4 regions of the Micromonospora sp. NPDC049204 genome follow, and region 2 is predicted to be linked to each of the others. Evidence: riboswitches for the same ligand, from Rfam matches in the RefSeq annotation. Region 2 holds a riboswitch; each other region holds the start of a gene.
The links. A riboswitch is a leader RNA that binds a small molecule or an ion and turns the genes downstream of it on or off. The one in region 2 is predicted to bind cyclic di-AMP.

Region 1 (5,240 bases), on a different contig from region 2:
CACTGCCCGGGGCCGGCCAGCGGCGTGCCGACCCGCCAGGTGCCGTCCGGAGCCAGGTCGGGGTGCACGTGCCGGAAACCGGAGAGGTCCCGTCGGACCACGATCAGGTGCATCCTCTTGTCGTGCGCCACGTCGTACCGGGTCACCGGTTGGCCGTCCGGACCGGTGATCCGGAAGGCGAACTCGTCGGCCGGGGCGTCGACCGGGTCGAGGGTGTAGCCGCGGTCGGAGACGAGCAGCCCACCGGGAATCCGGTCGGCCGGGTCGCCACCCTCTCCGGTCGCCGGGACGGCGTCACTGTCGTGCCGGCTCTCGGTGCCCCCGTCGTGCCGGCTCTCGGCGACCGGGGCGCGGTCGGCCACCCGGCCGATGCCGTACGTCGCTCCGAAGATCGCCGCGAGGCCGACAGCGAATCCGACAAGTCTCGTCCCGGTACGCATGTCGGCCCCTCCGCTCACGCGTCGACGAGGTCGTAGCCGGCCTCGTCGACAGCGGCCCGGACGACCTGAACGTCCAGCGGCTGCTCGCTGCTCACGGTGACCTGCCCGGTCGCGAGGTCGACCTGGACGTCGCGGACTCCCGCGATGGCGCCGACCTCGGCGCTCACCGCGCTGACGCAGTGCCCACAGGTCATTCCCTGCACCTGGAACGTCGTGTTGACCATCGGATCGTCTCCTTCGCCGTACCGGTACCCGGTGGGGGTATCACCACCGGACTGCACCGTACCATACCCCCCAGGGGTAGGCTATCCTGGTCGGCATGAGCGCACCCACTCCGATCCGCGGGTACACCGCCAGCAAGGACCAGCTGCTCGCGCGCCTCCGCCGAGTCGAGGGTCAGGTCCGCGGCATCGAGAAGATGGTCGACGACGACCGCTACTGCATCGACGTGCTCACCCAGATCTCCGCGATCCAGGCCGCCCTGGACAAGGTGGCGCTGGGGCTGCTCGACGGGCACGCCCGGCACTGCATGCACGAGGGGGCCGCCGAAGGTCGGGCCGACGAGATGGCCACCGAGATGATGGCGGCGGTCGGCCGGCTGATGAAGCGCGGTTGACGACACGCCCGCGGGTGCCGGCACCCGCGGGCGCGGGGTCGGTTTCCGGGCAACCGGGGCCGGGCACTGACCGTCCGTGATCGCGTGGTCGTCGGTCCGCGATCCGCCGCGCCTCGCGCCGCCTTTCGGCGAGGACACTGAACCGCGCGGCGCGCTGACACGTATCCCGCACCGGATCGTTGGGAGTCTCGACTTGGGTTCCGACCACGCCCGTCCCACTCCGTCCGCCCCACCCCGGGTGCGACGGATCCTCGTCATGACCGTGGTGCCCCTCTTCGTCGCCACCGTGGTCGCCGCGGCGCTGCTCTGGCCGCGCGGAGGAGCACCGCAGACCGACGGCGGAGCGGACGTGCCGCGCTACGCCGGCACGGTGACGCGGGTGGTGACCGAGCCGTGCCCGCCGCTGCCGGAGAGCCCCGAGGGCACACCCAGAGTCGGCACCGGGCCGTGCGGCACTGTCGACGTCCGCGTGGACGAGGGGCCCGCCGCCGGCCAGCAGGTGCAGACACCGGTGCCCGACGGGCCGGGCGCGCCACGTGTCGACGTCGGCGACGAGATCATCCTGGTCGAGTTGACCGATCCGACCGATCCCACGGTCAGCAACTGGAACATCGCCGAGCATCAGCGCGGCACCCCGCTGGTGTGGCTGGCGGTGGTCTTCGCCGCCGCGATCGTCGCGTTCGGCCGGTGGCGGGGGTTGGCCGCGCTCGCCGGGTTGGCGGCCAGCTTCGCCATCCTGCTCACCTTCGTGCTGCCGGGCATCGGCGCCGGCCGGTCACCGCTGCTGGTGGCGGTGGTCGGTGCCGCCCTGATCATGTTCGTGGTGCTCTATCTGACCCACGGCGTCACCGCGCAGACCTCGGTCGCGGTGCTCGGCACCCTGGGCAGCCTGGTGCTGACCGGCGCGCTCGCCACCGTCGCCACCGCGGCGACCCACCTCACCGGCTTCGGCAGTGAGGACGCCACGACACTGTCGATGTTCCAGGGTGACGTGGACCTGCACGGCCTGCTGCTCGCCGGGATCATCATCGGTTCGCTCGGGGTGCTCGACGACGTGACGGTCACCCAGGCGGCCACCGTCACCGAGCTGTCGAACGCCAATCCCGGGCTGACCCGCTTGCAGCTGTACCGCGCGGCGACCCGCGTCGGCCGGGCGCACATCGCCTCCACTGTCAACACCATCGTGCTGGCGTACGCGGGCGCGTCGCTGCCCCTGCTGCTCCTGCTCACCGCCGACGCGCGGCCGATCGGGCAGTTGCTCACCAGCGAGTTCCTCGCGCAGGAGATCGTCCGTAGCGCGGTCGCCACCCTCGGGCTGATCGCCGCCGTGCCACTGACCACCGGGCTGGCCGCGATCGTGACCGCCGCCGGGCGCACCGAGACCACGCCGCCCGCCGAGGTCGCTCGGCCGCGCCCCCAGGCCGACCGGGCGGAGGCGCTGGCCGCCCTCAGCTCACCGCGCACCTCTCGACCCGACGAGCCGGACCAGACGCGGACCCCGCCCCCATCCACCGCCACCGACGGGTGGCCGGAGTCGAACAGGAGCACGGATACGGCATGGTGACACTCCTCAGCGTGACCAGATCGGGCCTCCCCCCTGAGAACCGCGTCACTGGTCACCCAACGCTATGGCGAAATGACACTTTTGGTCGGCATCCAGGCGTAGCTCACCCAGTCGACTCTCGGGTAACCTCGCTGCCGGTTACCGATGAAGGCGCGAAGCGGCGCCTGCGGTGCCACCGCCCAATCGCCAACCGGCGAGCCGGGGACCCAGGTGTGTGGGGTGAATCCGCGTCAGCGGTAGGGGCCACTTCCGCCCCGAACCCGTCAGCTAACCCGGTCGGCGGTCGACGGAAGGGAACATTGTGACGGCACCCCTACGCCGCTGGCTGACACCCGTGGTGGCCGTGATCGCCGCACTGACCGTGCTCGCCGGCCCCCTCCCGGCCCACGCCGCCCCGACGACCCCCACACCGTCCGGGCACGAGGAGGACGACGAGCCCAAGCTGCTCAACGACGTCATCGAGCAGGTGAACCGCGACTACTCCGCCGCCAAGTCCAAACTGGACAAGTCCAAGAAACGGCAGTTGGAGTTGGCGCTGGAGGTGGACCGGGCCAAGGCCGACCTGGACGCGCTGGCGCCACAGGTCGGGCAGATCGCCTCCCAGTCGTACCGGACCGGTCGGATCGGTGCGCTGGCGATGCTGCTCGAGAGCAACGCCCCGGACACGTTCGTGCAGCGCGCCGCGATGCTCGACGAGATCAACATGGTGAACGAGAACAAGCTCGCCGAGGTCAACGCGGTGAAGGCCCGTGCCGAGCAGGCCAAACTGCTCCTCGACACCGAGGTCCGCGAGCAGCAGAAGCAGACCGCCGTGATGGCCAAGCGCAAGAGCGAGGCCGACAAGGCGCTCGCCCTGGTCGGCGGCAAGGGCTTCACCGGCGGCCTGGTGGACGCCACCTCGCCGGTCGCCAAGATCGGCCCGGGTCGCACCGCCGACGGCGACTGGAAGGCGCAGTCCTGTAGCGAGAAGGACCCCACCACGTCCGGCTGCGTCACGCCGCGCACACTGCACGCGTACAAGGAGGTCAGGCGGGCCGGCTTCACCCGGTTCGTCGGCTGTCACCGCAATGGTGGACCGTACGAGCACCCGAAGGGCCGCGCCTGCGACTGGTCGCTCCAGAAGAGCGGCTTCTCACCCTGGCACAACGAGGACACCCGGACGTACGGCAACAACGTCGCCGCGTTCCTCATCCGCAACGCGGACCGGCTCGGCATCTACTACGTGATCTGGAACCGGCAGATCTGGTTCCCGGCGACCGGCTGGAAGTCGTACAGCGGGCCGTCGAACCACACCGACCACGTGCACATGTCGATGCTCTGACCCGCAGCATCCTTCGTCGAGGGCCGTTCCGCGTCGCGCGGGGCGGCCCTCGACGCGTCAGGCGGCCGCGACCGGTTCGGCTGACGCGGTCGGCACGCCGAGCGCCGCGAAGCCGGCCGGCACGGCGGCCACCGGGCGCACCACCCCGGCGGCGAGCCGGTACGACACACCCACCACCGCGCACCGCCCCTGCGCCACCTCGGCGGCCAGCACGGGCGACTGCCCGAGCAGCGCCTCGACGGTCTGCGCGATGTGGATGTCGACGATCCCGTCGATGTCGTCCACGCCCTCGGTCTCGGCCCGGCGCAGGCTGGGCAGCACGGCATCGACGACCGCGCCCAGGTGCCCGGGGGGCTGGGTGCCGGTCGCGACGGTCTCCCGCGCCGCCTGCACCGCCCCGCACGAGTCGTGGCCGAGCACCACCACCAGCGGGGTGCCGAGGACGGTCACCGCGTACTCCACGCTGCCGAGGACCTCCGGACCGGCCGTGTGCCCGGCCGTGCGGACCACGAACAGGTCACCCAGCCCCCGGTCGAAGATGATCTCGGCGGCCAGCCGGGAGTCGGAGCAGCCGACGATCACCGCGAACGGATGCTGCCCGTCGGCCACGGCGGACCGGCGCCCGGCGTCCTGGTTGGGGTGGCGCGGGACCCCGCTGACGAAGCGCTGGTTGCCGGCGGTCAGCTCGGCGTACGCCCGGGCCGGCTCGGTGGGTGCGGACGCCTGGTCGGCGATCCGCTGCGAACCCGGCTGGCCGCCGGGAGTTCCAGGACGACTCATCCCCGCACCTCGTCTTCATGCGTCTGACCTGGTCAGAGGGCTTATCAGCGGGCCGGCGGCGGCGCTGGCTCGGGCTCCACCGTCACACGCACCGTAAGATGCGTCAAGGTATGCGTGATTTAGATTTCATACGTTGACACCGGTTCGACCCCTGGGTGCCGCACCGGACGCACGACGGGCGAGACTCCCGGGGGCAGGGCGGACGCCCGGAGAGGCGGTCACACGATGGGGAGCACGGCGACGGGTGCCACCGGCGGCGGGCGGAACTGGACGTTCCTCACCAACCACGGGCACGTGCTGCTGGCCATCGCCCGCGACCCCACCGCCCGGCTACGCGACGTCGCTGCGGAGGTCGGGGTGACCGAACGGGCCGCGCAGGCGATCGTCGCCGACCTGGAGGCGGAGGGTTACCTGCACCGCACCCGCGTCGGACGGCGCAACGAGTACACCCTCAACCCGGCCGGTCGGTTCCGGCACCCCGCCGAGGCCGACCGCCAGGTCGGTGACCTGCTCGCGCTG
Region 2 (5,240 bases):
GTAGGCCGCCTGTTCCGGGTAGGCCCGTCCGTACACCGGGATGGTGGTCCGGCCGGGCTTCGGAGTGGCCACCAGGCCGACCGTCCAGCTGGCGGTGGGCGCGGACGCCGGGTTGTGGAACCAGGCGCGTTGCCCGAGATACCAGATCGCCGTCCAGTCGCCCTGCCGGCCGGCCAGCGCGTACGTCTGGCCGGCGGAGGCGCGGGCGCCGTGATCCGACACCTCCATGGTGTTCGGGGTGCCGTCGGGGCGGAGCGCGACGTCGTTCACCAGTGGCGCGTCCGCGGCCGGCGCGGAGCGCAGCACCACCGCCGAGGAGCCGCGTGGCGCGCACGGCACGCCGGCGGTGACGCAGCCGACGAACGCCGGCTGGTTGGTGGCGAAGTCCGGGTCGATCCGGACCAGACCGGTGGCGGGGGTGCCGGTGTCCAACCGGGGCGCGTGCAGCAGCTCGAAGTAGTGGTTCCAGTCCCAGTACGGGCCGGTGTCCCAGTGCATTCCACGGACGTTCGCGGCGATGGTGCCGGGCACGTTGTCGTGGCCGATGATGTGCTGGCGGTCCAGCGGGACGCCCAGCCGCAGCGCGAGGTGTCGGACCAACTTCGCCGAGGTCCGGTACATCGCCTCGGTGTACCAGGTGCCCTGCGCCGCGAAGCCCTCGTGCTCCAGCCCGACCGCCTTGGCGTTGACGTACCAGTTGCCGGCGTGCCAGGCGACATCCTTGGTCTTGACGTGCTGGGCGATGTGCCCGTCCACCGAGCGCAGCGTGTAGTGCCAGCTCACGTAGGTCGGGTCTTGGACGAGTCGCAGGGTGGTGGCCCAGCTTCCCTCGGTGTCGTGGATGACGATGTACTCGATCTTCTGCCGGGCGGGCCGGTCGGACAGGTCGTGGTTGCCGTAGTCCCCGTCGCCGAACGCCGCGTAGGGCGCCGGGATCCACTCGCAGGAGATGGTCCGGGGGCATTCCAGCCCGTCCGGGCGGGCGAGCCGACGCAGACCCAGCCGGTCCAGCCACGATCGCTGCGGCCGGATCGTCCGGGCCGGCAGCGTGATCCGCTGGCCGTCGTCGGTCACCCGCGACTCGCCGCTGCCGATGGTGGTGAAGACCTCGTCGGCGAAGGCCGCCGCGGCGTCGGCGCTGTCCGCGCCGGCGTAGCGGGCCACCGCGCCGTACCAGCTGGCCGGGTCGGTGCCGGCACCGACCGGCGCGCCCAACTCCCGCTGGTACGAGGCCAGCAGCGCGGCCCCGCCCCGGATGTTGACGTCGGCGTCGGTGCGCAGCGCGTCGGGGGTCGCGCCGGTCAGCGCGGCGGCGGCATCCACGGTCTGCAAGGCGGCGGCGGGTGGCGCCGGGTCCTCGGCCGGCCGGGGCGCGGGTGCCAGCGCGGTGCGGGAGTTGTCGCCACGCGGGTCCTCGGTGCCGGTGTCGTGGTGGCCGCCCACGGGCAGGGCGGTCACGTGTCGGGCGTCGGTCAGGTGCATGGGGCCGTAGCCGCCACTGGTGCTGGGTGTGCCGGCGTTGCTGTCCCAGCGGGACTCCAGGTAGGAGACGCCGAGCAGCACGTCGGTCGGTACGCCGTACTCGGCCGCCGCGGCGGCGTACCGCTGCTGGCGGTCGGCCGTGGGTGCGGCGGCGGTTGCGGGTGGTGGGACCGCGGTCGCGGCGGCGACCACGGCGGCGGCGAGCAGCGCACGCCGGCCGAGGAGCAGGGTTGGATGGTGCATCGAACCCCCTAGATTTCACGGATGAAGGTGAGGTCACCCTCGCGCCGTCCGGGAGTCCGCGTCAATACCTTTCTATGTGTCGACTCGTTGGGAAAGAATTCTTCACCTACGGCCGGTGATCCTCTCCGATCGGTACGGAGTGTCACGGCCGCACGGGTTGCGGAGTGGTAACAAGCGTCTCTACTCTGGTCATTCGTCGGCCCGATAGCAGCTCCGTCCAGCCCGGGCGGTAACGGTCCGACACCGCCGAGTCGTTTCCGAACGAACCGGGGACCCACGTCCCCCGGGGTGAATCCGCAGTCCCTGCGGTAGGGCGCCCACTTCCCGCCCGAACCCGTCAGCTAACCCGGTAGGCGGTCAGGAAGAAGGAGTACGGAACCCCGGTGGCACTCCATGCCCCGCGGCCGTCGTCCGAGCGGTCGGCAGCAGCCGGCCCGCCGTCGATCGCGCCGCGCCCACGCTGGTCCCGCTTCACCACCGCGCTCGCCGCCCTGGCCGGCGTCGCCGTCGTCCTGACCGGCAGCGCCACGGCGGCCCACGCCGACCCGTCCGTCGCCGAGATCGAACGCCAGATCGACGCCGACTGGAACAAACTCGAACCGGTCATCGAACAGCACAACGCCACCCGCATCGACCTCGCCAACAAGCGCAGGCAGGCCCAGGCGCTGGCCGCCCGGATCGCCCCGCTGGAGCGTCAGGTCGACGCCGCCATGGACAAGGTCAGTGCCCTGGCCGTACGCGCCTACAAGGGCGAGAACGTGCTGACCGTCAACGCGGTGCTGGGCAGCCAGTCACCCAGCGAGGTGGTCGGCCAGCTCGAAATGCTCGACCGCTTCGCGCACAACCAGCAGCAGGACGTCCGCGAGGTGGCCGACCTGCGCGACGAGCTGGCCAGGCAGAAGGCGCCACTCGACGAGATGGTGACCCAGCTGACCCGTACCGAGGCTCAGTTGGCGGCGAAGAAGAAGCAGATCAACGAGGAGATCGACAAGCTGCAGAAGCTGCGCCTCAAGGTGTACGGCAGCGGTGGCGGCGGTCCGTTGCGCCCAGCTCCCTGCCCCGGCAGCTATCCCGGCGGCGCCGCGGGCACGGCGGTCAAGTTCGCCTGCGCGCAGATCGGCAAGCCCTACGTCTGGGGTGCCGAGGGTCCGAACTCGTACGACTGCTCCGGGCTGATGCTGGCCGCCTGGGCGAAGGCCGGGGTGTCCCTGCCGCACAACGCCGCCGCGCAGAGCCGCGTCACCAAGAACGTCAGCAAGGCCGACCTGCGCCCCGGCGACCTGGTCTTCTACTACAGCGACATCCACCACGTCGGCATGTACGTCGGTGGCGGCTGGGTGGTGCACGCCTCGCAGGCCGGTCAACCGGTCAAGATGAAGAAGGTCGACGACGGCCCGATCCACAGCTACGGCCGTCCAGGCTGATCAGGGGTACTGACCGAAGGGCCCGCCGCGACTCGTCGCGGCGGGCCCTCGTCGTTCACGGGGTCAGCGGGTGGGCCAGGTGCGCCAGTGCTGCCAGGCGCGGCTGGGCGTCGGCCCCCGCTGCCCCTGGTAGCGCGAGCCGTAGACCGCCGAGCCGTACGGGTGCTCGGCCGGCGAGGAGAGCCGGAAGATGCAGAGCTGCCCGATCTTCATGCCCGGCCAGAGAGTGATGGGCAGGTTCGCCACGTTCGAGAGTTCGAGCGTGACGTGACCGGAGAAGCCGGGGTCGATGAAGCCGGCGGTGGAGTGCGTCAGCAGCCCGAGCCGCCCCAGTGAACTCTTGCCCTCCAGCCGGCCGGCGAGCTGGTCGCCCAGCGAGATGACCTCAAGCGTCGAGGCGAGCACGAACTCCCCGGGGTGCAGCACGAACGGCTCCCCGTCGGGCACCTCGACCGCCGACGTCAGGTCGTCCTGCTGCATCGCCGGGTCGATGTGGGTGTAGAGGTGGTTGTTGAAGACCCGGAAAAGCCGGTCCAGCCGTACGTCGATGCTGGAAGGTTGGACCAGGGTGGGCTCGAACGGCTCCAGGCCCAGCGTGCCGGCCTTGATCTCGGAGACCAGGTCGCGGTCGGAGAGCAGCATCGGACCACCTTAGCCGCGGGCCTCAAAACCCCCGAATTCGGTGCCGGTGACCAGCGCGTCGAGGTCGCCGCTCGTACATTTGTTCGATAGAATGCCCACATGGCTTCCTGGTCCGAATTCGCCGCCGACGAGCCCCGACTCGCCGACGGGATCCGCGTTCTCCTCCAGCAGTACGGGCCGGGCTTCGGCTATCTGGCCACGGTCCGTGCCGACGGCGGGCCCCGGGTCCATCCGGTCTCCCCGGTCATCACCGACGAGGGTCTGTTCTGCTTCATCATCGACTCCCCGAAGCGCCGTGACCTCGAACGCGACGGCCGCTACGCGCTGCACTCGTTCCCGCCGGAGGAGAGCGACGACGAGGCGTACGTGGCGGGTCATGCCCGCCCGGTGACCGATCCGGCGCGAGTCGCCCGGTTGGCGCAGGGCGCCCGCGCCGAGCCGCAGGTCGACTGGCAGCTGTTCGAGTTCACCATCGACGTGGCGATGCTGACCCGCCGCGAGCAGCACATCACCGGCGTCCCAGGCCTCGCGCCGGGCCGGCCGGCCGTTCGGGTCTGGCTCGACCCGCGGGCGCCATCGGCGATGGCGCCCGCGCCGCTCAGCGTGCCGCAGACCCGCCCGACCCGCCGTAGCCGTGACGTCCAGTGCACGGCCGCCTAGACCACGGCCCAGCGACAGCCGGTGCCGGCTCCGTGCTGACGGAGCCGGCATTCGGCTGTCCGCCCCGCGTCCGGCCGGCGGTCGCCCGGCATGACCAACTCGGTTTCGGTGATGTCGCGGTGTCCCGCAGCTCGGATACCCCGACTTCCAAGACACCCGAGTGGATCAACCCGGGCCGAGCGGCGGGCGGGGTACCTGGGTGCACGGGCTCGACGACTCGGGTACAGTGGTGCCGCTTGCGGGTGTAGTTCAATGGCAGAACATCAGCTTCCCAAGCTGACAGTGCGGGTTCGATTCCCGTCACCCGCTCCACGCACGGAAGCCCTGGTCAGGACCCACGTCCTGCCGGGGCTTCCGTGGTTCTAGGCCATGCTGAACAGGGCAGGGGGCCACCAGTTCAGCTTCGGTGCCTTTCCAGGGCCGAATGCACACCCGTGGAGACCGCCGAGTCGTTGGGTAGGTCCGTAAGGTCCACGGCTACCCACCGGGCCTGGGAGATCTCCCCGTTTGGGTTGAGTTCGGTCGAGGTCGCGTGCAGGCGGACAACCGCCAGGTAGCCCCGTTTGCCCCCGTTGGTGGTCACGCGTTCCTCGAGCACAAGAGCGGACGAGTCCAATTGAACGCCCAGCTCCTCGATGCACTCGCGCCTGGCTGCCTGCTGAGGTGTCTCTCGGGCCGGCCGGTATCCGCCTCCGGGCAGCCTCCAGAGGGACTGGTCACCGTAGCTGTGTCGGACGAGGAGGACTCGATCGGCGTCGACCGGGTGGATGATCAGCGCCTTCACGCCGT
Region 3 (5,240 bases), on a different contig from region 2:
CCGACGCGCCGGTGGTCTACTGCCCCACCCTGCGGGCCATGGACGAGGCGCTGGTGCCGAGCCTGCGGGCGGCGTTCTACGTCAACCACGGCGCGAAGAACAGCCACTGCATCCGCTTCACCCAGCTCACCCACGTCCAGTTGCACCACGGCGACAGCGACAAGGCGCCGAGCGCCAACCCGGTGTCCGGGATCTTCGACCGGATCTTCGTGGCCGGCCCGGCGGCGATCGACAGGTACGCCCGCGCCGGGGTGCGGATCCCGGCGGACAAGTTCGTGGTGGTGGGCCGCCCGCAGGTGGAGTCGATCGAGGTACGCCCCGAGCCGGCCCGGGGGTTGACGACGCCGACCGTGCTCTACACCCCGACCTGGACCGGGCACCACGCCGACGCCGACTACTGCTCGCTGCCGGTCGCCGAGGGGCTGCTGCGGCGGCTGCTGGAGCGCGGCGCGACGGTGATCCTGCGGTCCCACCCGTACACGGCGCAGAACCCGGCCTCGGCACGGCAGTTGGGCCGGCTGACCGAGATGCTCGTCGCCGATCGTGCCCGCAGCGGACGCCAGCACGTCGTCGGTGCGACGGCCCGCGAGCTGAGCCTGACCGAGTGCGTGAACCGGTCCGACGCGCTGATCTCCGACGTGTCCGGGGTGATCTCGGACTACCTCTACTCCAGCAAGCCGTACGCGGTCACCGACATGGGCGACGAGGGCGACCGGTTCACCGAGCGGTTCCCGCTGGCCGCGTCGGGTTACGTGCTGCGCCGCGATCTGTCCAACGTGGACGAGGTGTTGACCGCGCTGCTGGACACCGACCCGCTGGCCGCGGAGCGCTGGGCCACCCGCCGGCGTTACCTGGGTGACTTCCCCGCCACGTCGTACGCCGAGGCGTTCCTGACCGCCGCGCGCCGGGAGCTGACGGCGTCGGAGGACCCCGCGGCCGAACGCTCGCCGCAGCTCTCCCCCCTCGCCTGACCCGGGCTGACGGCCCAAACCCTCAGCGGTACGCGTCGAGCAGCGCCAGCACGGCCGCCGGGTTCTCCACGTGCGCGTTGTGCCCGAGACCGGGCAGCGTGGCGACCGGCACGCCGTACTCCTTGAGCTGCGCGTCGGTGACCATCGGGTCGTGCTCGCCGCGCGCCAGCAGCACCGGTACGTCGGTCGCCGTCAGCAGTCCGGTCAGGTCGGGCTCGCCGACGGCGAAGGCGTTCGGATCCATGGCGAGCCGCCACCGGCCGTCGACCTGACGGAGGCCGGCGTCCACCACCGGGTGGTCCGGCGGGAGCAGGCCGGCCAGCCCGGAGACGCGCAGGTAGCGGCGGGCCGCCTCGGTACGGCTGGCGAACCAGCTCACCGGGCGGGCGGCCAGTTCGGCGGCCCGTTCCAGTTCGGCGGGCGACCAGAGCGCCTTGATCCCCAAGCCGACCACCGCGTCCACCGGCATACCGGCGTCGCGCGCGGCCAACGCGAGGCCCACCACGCCACCCAGCGAGTGCCCGAGCACGACGAGCCGGTCGTCGGGGGCGAGGGCCGGCGCGATCCGCTCGGCGAAGCCGGCGAAGGAGTACGACGGCAGCGGCGACGCCCAGCCGTGGCCCGCGAGGTCCGGTGCCAGCCACCGGCCGGGCCAGTGTTGCTCCAGGTACGGCGCCCAGGGCAACCACACGTCACCGGTGGCCCCCAGGCCGTGCAACAGCAGCAGGACCGGCCGTCGACCGGCGTGACCACCCGATTCATCCACCACGGCCGCAGTCTCCCACGGTTCACGGCCAGGGACGAGAGTCGTCGACGGGGGCGTACCGCCGTGGAGGACGCGACGGGCGCCGGCCCCTCGTGAGGGACGGCGCCCGTGGCGGTCAGCGTGCCGGGTCAGGCGGAGTAGCCCCGGCTGGCGATCCAGTTGGCCAGGTCGATGGTGGTGACCCAGTACGACGGGTCGGCCGGGTTCGCCGAGTCGGCGATACGTACCGTGCGGCCGTTGTCCTTGTAACCCACGACGGCGATGTAGTGGCCGCCGCCGTAGGAGTGCCAGGAGCCGTCGGTGTCGGTGGCGTCCCCGACGACGTTGGCGACCACGCCGCGGCCGTCGGTGATGGCCTTGACGACGTCGGCCTGGAGGCGGTCCATCTGCGCCGGGCTGGGCGCGCCGACGAACATCCGGGTCCGGTACGGGGAGCCCTTCACCTCGGCGTTGAGCACCCGGGTGGTGTCCTCGGCCGAGTTGGTGCCCATCTCGGTGGTGCCCAGTTCGGCGCCGAGTTCCTCCTGGGTCCGGTCGATCCCGGTGGCGCTGAGCGCGTTGCGGGTGGCCGCCGGGCCGCAGTTGTAGTACGTGTTCTGCGCCTCGTACTCGTAGTCGAGCACCTTTGTCGCGGGCGGCTTCGGCCGCTCCGGCTTCCGGGTCAGGTCCGGGTTGCTGCTGGCCTTGGCGGCGGGCGCCGCGGCGCTGGTGGCCGGGGCGGCGCTGCTCGGCGCGGCGCTCGCCGACGGAGACGCGTCCCGCACCTCGCCCCGGGAGGCGGCGACGTCGGTGCGCATCTCGGCGACAGTGGTCGCGGTGCGCTGGCCGGCCGGCGCGTCGTCGGCGGTGGCGAGCAGGGTGCCGGTGGTGGCGGCGAGCACGAGGGCCGCGGCGGAGGCGGCGACGATCTGGTACGGGCGCTCGGTCGCGAGGCGGCGGAGCTGACGCTGCATGGTGTGCTTCACGGGGTCCTCCACGGTCGGGGGGAGAGCGGCACACCGGGGCCGGACCGGTATCCGGGCAGGCGCCATCGCGCGGACGGTGGTCCGCGGGTGGTGAACCGCTCAGGGGAACGCCCGGCGTGGCCGGGCGGTGAGGCGATGACCCGGGGGGTCAGCTCACCGTCACTGGACGGATGAGCGGGGGCACCGCTGTGCCGTGGAGGCGAGGGAACAGCCGAGGGGTGGAGAGGTGCTGCACGAGGATGGAACTCCTTCCGACACCGCCTACCGGGTTAGCTGACGGATTCGGGCGGGAAGATCGCCCTACCGCGGGCCGTGGCTCGCGGATTCACCCCGGACGTACTGATGGGTCCCCGGTTCGTTCATGACGATTGAGCGGGTCGGCGCGGCGTCGCCTGTTGCGATCGGTTACCGCACCGGACGGGACGACACTACTGGCCCGTTCACACCATGCCAAGCCAGGTTCACCTGCGTAAACCCGAATCGGCGCGACAATTTCTGCGCGTTCTGCCGCTGATGTGACTCGATGGGACAAGCGGTTACGGTGACGCCTGTGGGCGACAACCGGACAGGTCGCCGAAACTGCGGTCAGAATCCCGGGAACAATCGCGCCGAACGTGCCGGACGCCCGATTCCACATTCCGTGACCGGGCTCACACAACAGATCGGGCTCAACCCGCGCGGGCCGGGCGCCAGCGTGCCACCACGGCGGGACGGGCCGCCCCGCGCACCAGCCGGCGGGCGGGTGCCCGACTCGGCCGCAGCCGGGCCGTTGCCGCGCACGCCTCCTCGGCAAGGGTGCGCGCCGACTCGGCGGCCAGTTCCGCAGCCCGCCAGGCGGCCCGCTCCGCGCTGGCGGCGGCCTGGTGGTCGGCCCGTCTCGCGTCCCGGATCGACCGGCTGAGCAGCGCTTCCTGCTCGACCGGGTGCCGCCGGGGATCCCAGCCGTGCCGGTGCCCGAACACGTCGCTGAGCTGCGCCATGCTCAGGTCGCCCCGCCAGTACGCCGCCGTGGCCGCGCGGTGCAGGTAGCGCTCCCGGGCGGCGTACTCGGCGGGGGTGCGGGGCGTGGCCGGGCTGGGCAGCGCCCCGGACCCCGCGAAGCGGCGCGCGGCGGTGTCCGCCTCGTCGTAGCGCGCCCAGGCGCGTTCGGCCTGCTCCTGACTGGCCAGCCAGGCATCGCGTCGCCGCTGGGCCGTCCGGGCCGCGCCGGCCGCCGCGACGGCCACCTCCTCGGCGTACCGGCGCCGGTCGACGATCGCGGCCGCCGCCACCTCACGCGCGGTCGGCACGGCCGGGGACGGGTCGGCGGTGGGCCGGTCCTCTTCGGGCCGGGCGACAAGCACGGCGAGCACGCCGAGCGCCAGCAGGAACAGGGCCGACCAGATGGCAGCGGCCTGCGGTACCTCGGTTACGAACTGGTAGAAGACGGTGGTCTCCATGGTCGGCACCTCGCTGAGGAAGCAGAGCGATGGGGAGCCCCGTCGGCCACCTGGCCACGGTGAGCGCGACCGGAAGCCACGTCCCCACGCTACCGTCGTGCCGACCTGGGCGCATCGACCGCGGGCGTGTCGAGGCGCGCCGCGCCGAGCCCCCTGACCAGGGTGGACGGTGTCAGCGGGTGTCCGCGTACGTTGATCGACTGTCGGTCTGGTCGGGTCCGCCGGTGTCGGGGGCGACGTCGCCGGTGGCCCGGGTTCCGGCCGTGCGTTGTCCGGGGACGGACGCCGATCGGGCCGGGCGGCGCGGCGCGAGCCGGCGCATCATCGGGGTTTCGACGTAGCGATGCAGCAGCGCGGCGAGGAGCAGGGTCACCAGCAGGAAGCCGAGCACCACGGCCGGCCCGCGCCACCCCTCGAAGCCGATCCCCCAGTCGCCGGTGAAGCGCAGCACGCTCGTCATCACCAGCACGTGGACCAGGTAGAAGGCGAAGGAGACCTCACCGAGCCAGACCAGCGGCCGCGACCGCCACGGCGACCGCCGGTCCCGCACGTCCGCGTCCGCGGCGGCGGTGATCACCAACAGGTACGCGACCGCGAGCAGCGTGGTCCACAACTCCGCGGGAATCCACTGCGCGGCCGCTGCCCAGACGCCCACGAAGATGACGCTGGCCCAGGTCAGCCCGGGGCCACGCCAGAGACCCCGGCGCATCAGCTCGGCCGCCACCGCGCCCAACCAGAACTCCAGCGACCGGACCGGCGGGAAGATCTGGGTGAACCACCACCGGCTCACCTCCGGCACCAGGTGTTGGGCCGGCCAGAGCGCGAGGATCAGCAGTGGCATCGCGACGACCAGCGCCCAGAGCAGCTTCGGCCGGGCCCGGCGCAGCAGCGGCAGCACCAGCGGTAGGCAGAGATAGAAGAAGAACTCGCAGGACAGCGACCAGCTCACCGTGTTGATGCTGTAGAACCAGCCCGGCCGGGGGTCCCAGGCCTGCAACAGCAGCAGGTTCTCCAGCGCGGCGGCCGGCAGGACCGGGTCGGCGAACCACCAGGCGACAAGCACCGTCGCCATGAACAGCACCAGGTGGTTGGGGTAGAT
Region 4 (5,240 bases), on a different contig from region 2:
CCGGGACCAGGCGCTGGGCCGGCGTAAGCGGCACGATTTCACGCTCACCACCAACTACCGCAACTCGTCGGAGATCTTCGCGGTGGCGGCGGCGGAGATCCGCCGGCTCTACCCCGACCTGCCGCTGCCGACCGCGGTGCGCTCCACCGGGGTCGATCCGGTCGAGCTGGTGGTGCCCGCGAGCGGGTTGGAGACCGCCGTCGTGAAGGCGGCCGCCGGGCTGCTGGCCGAGGTGGAGGGCACGGTCGGGGTGATCACGCCGGTCCCCCGCCGCGACGAGGTCGCCGGTTGGCTCGACGCGCTCGACGCGCCGCGCCTACAGGTGGTGACCAGCCTGGAGGCCAAGGGCATGGAGTACGACGGGGTCGTGCTCGTCGCCCCGAGCGAGATCCGGGCGGATCCGGGTGCGGGGGTACGCACCCTGTACGTGGCGCTCTCCCGGGCCACGCAACGGCTCACCACCATCGATCCAACCGGCTGATCCGGCGCGTCTCGCCCGGCGGACCAGCGGTCCACGCCACACTTGCATACATAGCGATGTGAGCATACATTTGACCGGGCCCCAACCGGCGGCGGAAGGTGGATCTCGTGGGCGCAGGTCATGACCACCACCATGGGTCGGTCGCCAATGCCGCACACCAGCACAGGGGTCGACTCTGGGCGGCATTCGGGCTGCTCGCCGCCCTGATGGTGGTCGAGGCGGTGACCGCCCTGCACACCGGTTCACTCGCCCTGCTCTCCGACGCCGGACACATGTTCACCGACGTGCTCGGCATCGGGATGGCGCTCGCCGCGATCACCGCGACCCGCCGGGCCACCATCGACCCCCAGCGCACCTTCGGGCTCTACCGACTCGAGGTCCTCGCCGCGCTGGCCAACGCCGTTCTGCTCTCCGGCGTCGCGATCTACGTGTTGATCACCGCGATCCGCCGCTTCGGCGACCCGCACGAGGTCGTCGCCGGCCCGATGCTCGTGGTGGCCGTGCTCGGCCTGCTCGCCAACATCGCCGCCTTCGCCCTGCTCCGCGCCGGAGCCCGGGAGAGCATCAACATCCAGGGCGCCTACCTGGAGGTGCTCGGCGACCTGCTGGGCTCACTCGGCGTGATCGGCGCGGCGCTCCTCATCTCCGTCACCGACTGGTGGTGGGCCGACCCACTGGTCGCCGTCGCCATCGGCGTGTTCATCCTGCCGCGCACCTGGCGGCTGGCACGGGCCGCCGTCCGCATCCTGGTGCAGGCCGCCCCGGAGCACCTCCAGGTGACCGCCGTGCACGACCGGCTGGCCGCGGTCCCCGGGGTGGTCGAGGTGCACGACCTGCACGTCTGGACGCTCACCTCCGGCATGGACGTGGCCTCCGCGCACCTGACCATGGCACCCGGCGCCGAGGTCGGCGCGGTGCTCACCGCAGCGCGTACCGCCCTGCACGACGACTTCCGGATCGAACACGCGACGTTGCAGATCGAGCCCGGCGCCGCCTCCGGAGCCTGCGGCTCGATCGAGTGGTGACACTTTTCTCGTGACGACGTACGCACCGTCCGTCACATCGGCTGCAGCCGCCCCACCCGCACCGGTAGGCTCGGTCCCGGCCTCCACCAGGCGGCGCCCTCCAGGCGCCGGTGGCGGCCGCCGCCTAATCGCCCAACCGGGCGAACCGGGGAACCACGTTCCTGGGGTGCATCCGCGTCAGCGGTAGGGATCTTCCGTCCCGAACCCGTCAGCTAACCCGGTCGGCGGCTGACGGAAGGACATGCGCAGTGGCACCAGCACGACCACCCGCCGCCCGACTGGCGGCCCTGATCGTCGCGATGTTCGCCCTCGGCGTCGCGATCCCGGCCGGCACCGCCTCGGCCGCTCCCCCGACCGGCCTGCGGGCCGCAGCCGCACCCGACTCCGACGAGGAGGGCGGCACCCCCTCGCTCCGCGCCCAACTCGAGGCAGCCAGCAAGGGCTACCTGGACGCGAAGCGCGCTCTGGACACCTCCGTGCAGCGGCAGCAGCAACTCGCCACCCAACTGAAGACCATCGAGGTCGAGCTGGCCCAGCGCGACGGCAAGGTCGGTCAGATCGCCGGCGTGGCGTACCGCACCGGCCGGCTCGGCGCGGTGTCGGCGCTACTCAACAGCAACAGCCCGGAGGGCTTCATGGACCGGGCCGCCGCCCTGGAGGCGGTGGCCGCCAACGAGGACCGAGTGCTGCGCGATCTGCTCGCCACCAAGGACCAGGCCAACCGCACCCGGACCGCCCTGAACGGCGAGATCACCGAACAGCGCAAGCAGGTCGCGGTGATGGCCAAGCGCAAGGACCAGGCCGAACGGGCCCTGACCGTGGCCAACACCCCCAAGCCGCAGCCCACCGCCGACAGCGGCTCCAACCGGGGCACCTCCACCGCCAACGCGAAGGCGGCACCCCGCAACTCCGACGGCTCCTGGCCATCCGAGTCGTGCAGCGTCAACGACCCCACCCCCGCCAACGGCTGCATCACCCCGCGCACCCTGCACGCGCTCAACCAGGCCAAGGCCGCCGGCTTCACCCGGTACGTCTCCTGTCACCGCCCCAGCGGCTCCGGTGAACATCCCAAGGGCCGGGCCTGCGACTTCGCCGCCCAGGCGAGCGGCTTCGGCGGCAACGCCACCGGCGGCGACAAGACGTACGGCAACAACCTGGCCGCGTACTTCATCCGCAACGCCGACCGGCTCGCCGTGCTGTACGTGATCTGGTACCGGCAGATCTGGCTGCCCAGCAGCGGGTGGAAGTCGTACAGCGGCGCGAGCGGCACCCCCTCCACCGACCACACCAACCACGTACACCTGTCGGTCTACTGACCCACCCGACGGCTCCCCCGGACCGGTCCGGGGGTGATCCACTCGCAGTCGCCGACTCCGGGGTGTCCGGACGACGGGATACCCCGGAGTCGGCGATTGTCGTGTTGATCAGGATGGTGTCGCCGGGCCGGGGTACGTCGCCGGGCGTACCCCGGATGTCGTCGGCGGTCGGACGACCCGGCGCGGGTCGGCGGGCAGCATCGCGGTATGCGTCGGATCCCACCCACCGCCCGCAAGGGGCTCCTCACCCTGCACCTGGTCACCTCGCTCGGCTGGCTCGGCGCCGACCTGGTGCTCCTCACCCTCGGCATCGCCGTGCAGCGGGGCGCCGACCCGGCGGTGGTCTACCCGGTCACGGCGCTGGTCGGCACGGTGCTGTTCGCGCCGCTGAGCGTCCTGGTCTGGCTGATCGGGGTCGCCAGCGCGCTACTCACCCCGTGGGGGCTGTGGCGCCATCGCTGGGTGCTGGCCAAGCTCGTGCTCACCACGGTGATGGTCGGGCTGGTGTTGTTCCTGCTCACGCCGAATCTGCGGCACGCCGGTGCGGTGGGCGCCGCCCTCCCCGCCCGGGACCGCGTGGACCTGGTCATCGCGCCGGCGGTGTCGACGACCTTGATGATCATCGCGACGGTGCTGTCCACGTACAAGCCGTGGGGCCGACGTCCCGCCGCCCGACCCGCCCTGGCAGGCCACGGCCGCAACCCGTGACCGCGCCACCACGACCGGGCTGCCGGGATCGCGCCGCCAAGATCGCGCTAAAACCAGGATGTAGTGGCCTCCCGACGCCCGCAGGCCACTAGATCCTGGATCGAGCACGATCATGAGGCGGGACGGCGGCGTGGAGGGGCCAGGCCGGCGGGGCGGGGGGCGGGGGCGGGGGCGGGTCAGGCTGGGGGTGGTGGGTCACCGGCGCGGTCGAGGGCCGGGCCGAGGCGGGCGGCGAGGGCGAGGTGAGCGGCCCGCGCCTGGCGGAACGCGTACCGGAACAGCGGCGTCGGCGCGGTCAGGGTGATCTCGACGTCGATCCGGACCAGACCCTCCGGCTCGGCGCGCAGTCGCGTGTGGTTGCGCACCGTGGTGGCGGGCCACTGGCGGGCCACCGTGACGATCTCGTCGTGCTCGCTGATCAGCACGTCCGCGTGGTACGTGGTCCGGAAGCGCAGTGGGCCGGCCACCAGCCTGTCGTTGATCGTGTAGCTGGCCCGGGCGCCGGGTCGGGGCGGCAGTTGGCGGACCTGGACGATCAGCGGATGCAGTTCGCCCTGTCGGGTCAGGTCGCTGAGCATCGCCGCGGCGTCGGCCAGCGTGCACCGGGCCTGGACGGTGTAGCTGAAGGTATCGCTGCTGAGCACTCTTCTCCCACCGTCGCGTGTCGCACGATCGTCCCGTACCGATGTCTGCCTGGCAACGCCCGACGGCCGCCGATGCCAGGGCGAACCGCGGCCGATGGGATGCCCCGCCGCCAGATGTCGCATTAGGGTCGGTTGGTGAGGAATCACCCAACCGTGCAGGAGGGCGGCATCATGAGTGGCGACGACGGATGAGCGGGCACGTGATGGTCTTCGCGCCCACCCCGCAGCTCACGGTCACCGTGGACCAGCCGAACGAGCACCCCGAGCTGCATCTGCACCCCGGCGGGCAGGGCGTCTGGCAGGCGCGGATGGCGATGTCGCTCGGTGTCGACGTGGTGCTCTGCGCCGCCCTCGGCGGCGAGATCGGTCAGGTGCTGGAGCCGCTCCTGGTCAGCGAGGGCGTGGACCTGAAGGTGGTGGTCCGTGACTCCGGCAGCGGCGGGTACGTGCACGACCGCCGGGACGGCTCGCGGCAGGAGATCGCCGACATACCGGGGCAGCCGTTGAGCCGACACGAGTTGGACGAGCTGTACAACCTGGCCCTCGGCGAGGGCCTGCGGGCCGCGGTGAGCATCCTCAGTGGGCCGAACGAGCCGTGGCTGGTCCCGGCCGATCTGTACCGGCGCTTCGCCGCCGACCTCGCCGCCAACGGCGGCCGGGTGGTGGTCGACCTCTCCGGCGACCACCTCGGCGCGGTGTTGGAGAGCGGTGTGTTCTTCCTCAAGGTGAGTCACGAGGAGCTGATCCGCGACGGCCGCGCCTGCAGCGACGACAGCCTGGAGCTGACCCGGGCCATGTACGAACTGCACGCCGCCGGCGCCGAGACGGTGGTGGTGAGCCGGGCCGAACAGCCGGCGTTGGCGCTCATCGACGGCGAGTTGTTCGAGGTCGAGATGCCCCGGTTGGAGGCCGCCGATCCGCGCGGTGCGGGCGACTCGATGACCGCCGGGGTGGCCGCCGTCGTGGCCCGGGGCGGGGACATCCGGACCGCCATCCGCACCGGCGCCGCCGCCGGCGCGATGAACGTGACCCGGCACGGTTTGGGCACCGGACGACTGGACTCGAT

Region 1: it holds a riboswitch for cyclic di-AMP, as region 2 does, so the genes downstream of both, AB0A90_RS24225 (hypothetical protein) here and AB0A90_RS07555 (NlpC/P60 family protein) in region 2, are expected to answer to the same signal.
Region 3: it holds a riboswitch for cyclic di-AMP, as region 2 does, so the genes downstream of both, AB0A90_RS12785 (C39 family peptidase) here and AB0A90_RS07555 (NlpC/P60 family protein) in region 2, are expected to answer to the same signal.
Region 4: it holds a riboswitch for cyclic di-AMP, as region 2 does, so the genes downstream of both, AB0A90_RS10445 (hypothetical protein) here and AB0A90_RS07555 (NlpC/P60 family protein) in region 2, are expected to answer to the same signal.

Annotation. Positions count from the first base shown of each region.
Region 1 covers NZ_JBEZDC010000013.1:215,443-220,682, reverse strand. Annotated here, with positions in the region: gene AB0A90_RS24245 (hypothetical protein) at 1-440, opposite strand, end outside; gene AB0A90_RS24240 (copper ion binding protein) at 455-664, opposite strand; gene AB0A90_RS24235 (metal-sensitive transcriptional regulator) at 760-1,056, shown strand; gene AB0A90_RS24230 (YibE/F family protein) at 1,250-2,620, shown strand; cyclic di-AMP (ydaO/yuaA leader) riboswitch at 2,787-2,917, shown strand; gene AB0A90_RS24225 (hypothetical protein) at 2,922-3,941, shown strand; gene AB0A90_RS24220 (carbonic anhydrase) at 3,999-4,721, opposite strand; gene AB0A90_RS24215 (MarR family winged helix-turn-helix transcriptional regulator) at 4,947-5,240, shown strand, end outside.
Region 2 covers NZ_JBEZDC010000003.1:322,002-327,241, forward strand. Annotated here, with positions in the region: gene AB0A90_RS07550 (N-acetylmuramoyl-L-alanine amidase) at 1-1,725, opposite strand, end outside; cyclic di-AMP (ydaO/yuaA leader) riboswitch at 1,960-2,095, shown strand; gene AB0A90_RS07555 (NlpC/P60 family protein) at 2,109-3,149, shown strand; gene dcd (dCTP deaminase) at 3,213-3,791, opposite strand; gene AB0A90_RS07565 (pyridoxamine 5'-phosphate oxidase family protein) at 3,891-4,451, shown strand; tRNA gene AB0A90_RS07570 (tRNA-Gly) at 4,690-4,763, shown strand; gene AB0A90_RS07575 (NUDIX domain-containing protein) at 4,849-5,240, opposite strand, start outside.
Region 3 covers NZ_JBEZDC010000005.1:291,966-297,205, forward strand. Annotated here, with positions in the region: gene AB0A90_RS12775 (CDP-glycerol glycerophosphotransferase family protein) at 1-971, shown strand, start outside; gene AB0A90_RS12780 (alpha/beta fold hydrolase) at 994-1,740, opposite strand; gene AB0A90_RS12785 (C39 family peptidase) at 1,866-2,714, opposite strand; cyclic di-AMP (ydaO/yuaA leader) riboswitch at 2,946-3,087, opposite strand; gene AB0A90_RS12790 (hypothetical protein) at 3,371-4,141, opposite strand; gene AB0A90_RS12795 (acyltransferase) at 4,314-5,240, opposite strand, start outside.
Region 4 covers NZ_JBEZDC010000004.1:272,189-277,428, reverse strand. Annotated here, with positions in the region: gene AB0A90_RS10455 (AAA family ATPase) at 1-481, shown strand, start outside; gene AB0A90_RS10450 (cation diffusion facilitator family transporter) at 589-1,506, shown strand; cyclic di-AMP (ydaO/yuaA leader) riboswitch at 1,618-1,749, shown strand; gene AB0A90_RS10445 (hypothetical protein) at 1,806-2,822, shown strand; gene AB0A90_RS10440 (hypothetical protein) at 3,030-3,530, shown strand; gene AB0A90_RS10435 (SRPBCC family protein) at 3,707-4,174, opposite strand; gene AB0A90_RS10430 (PfkB family carbohydrate kinase) at 4,363-5,240, shown strand, end outside.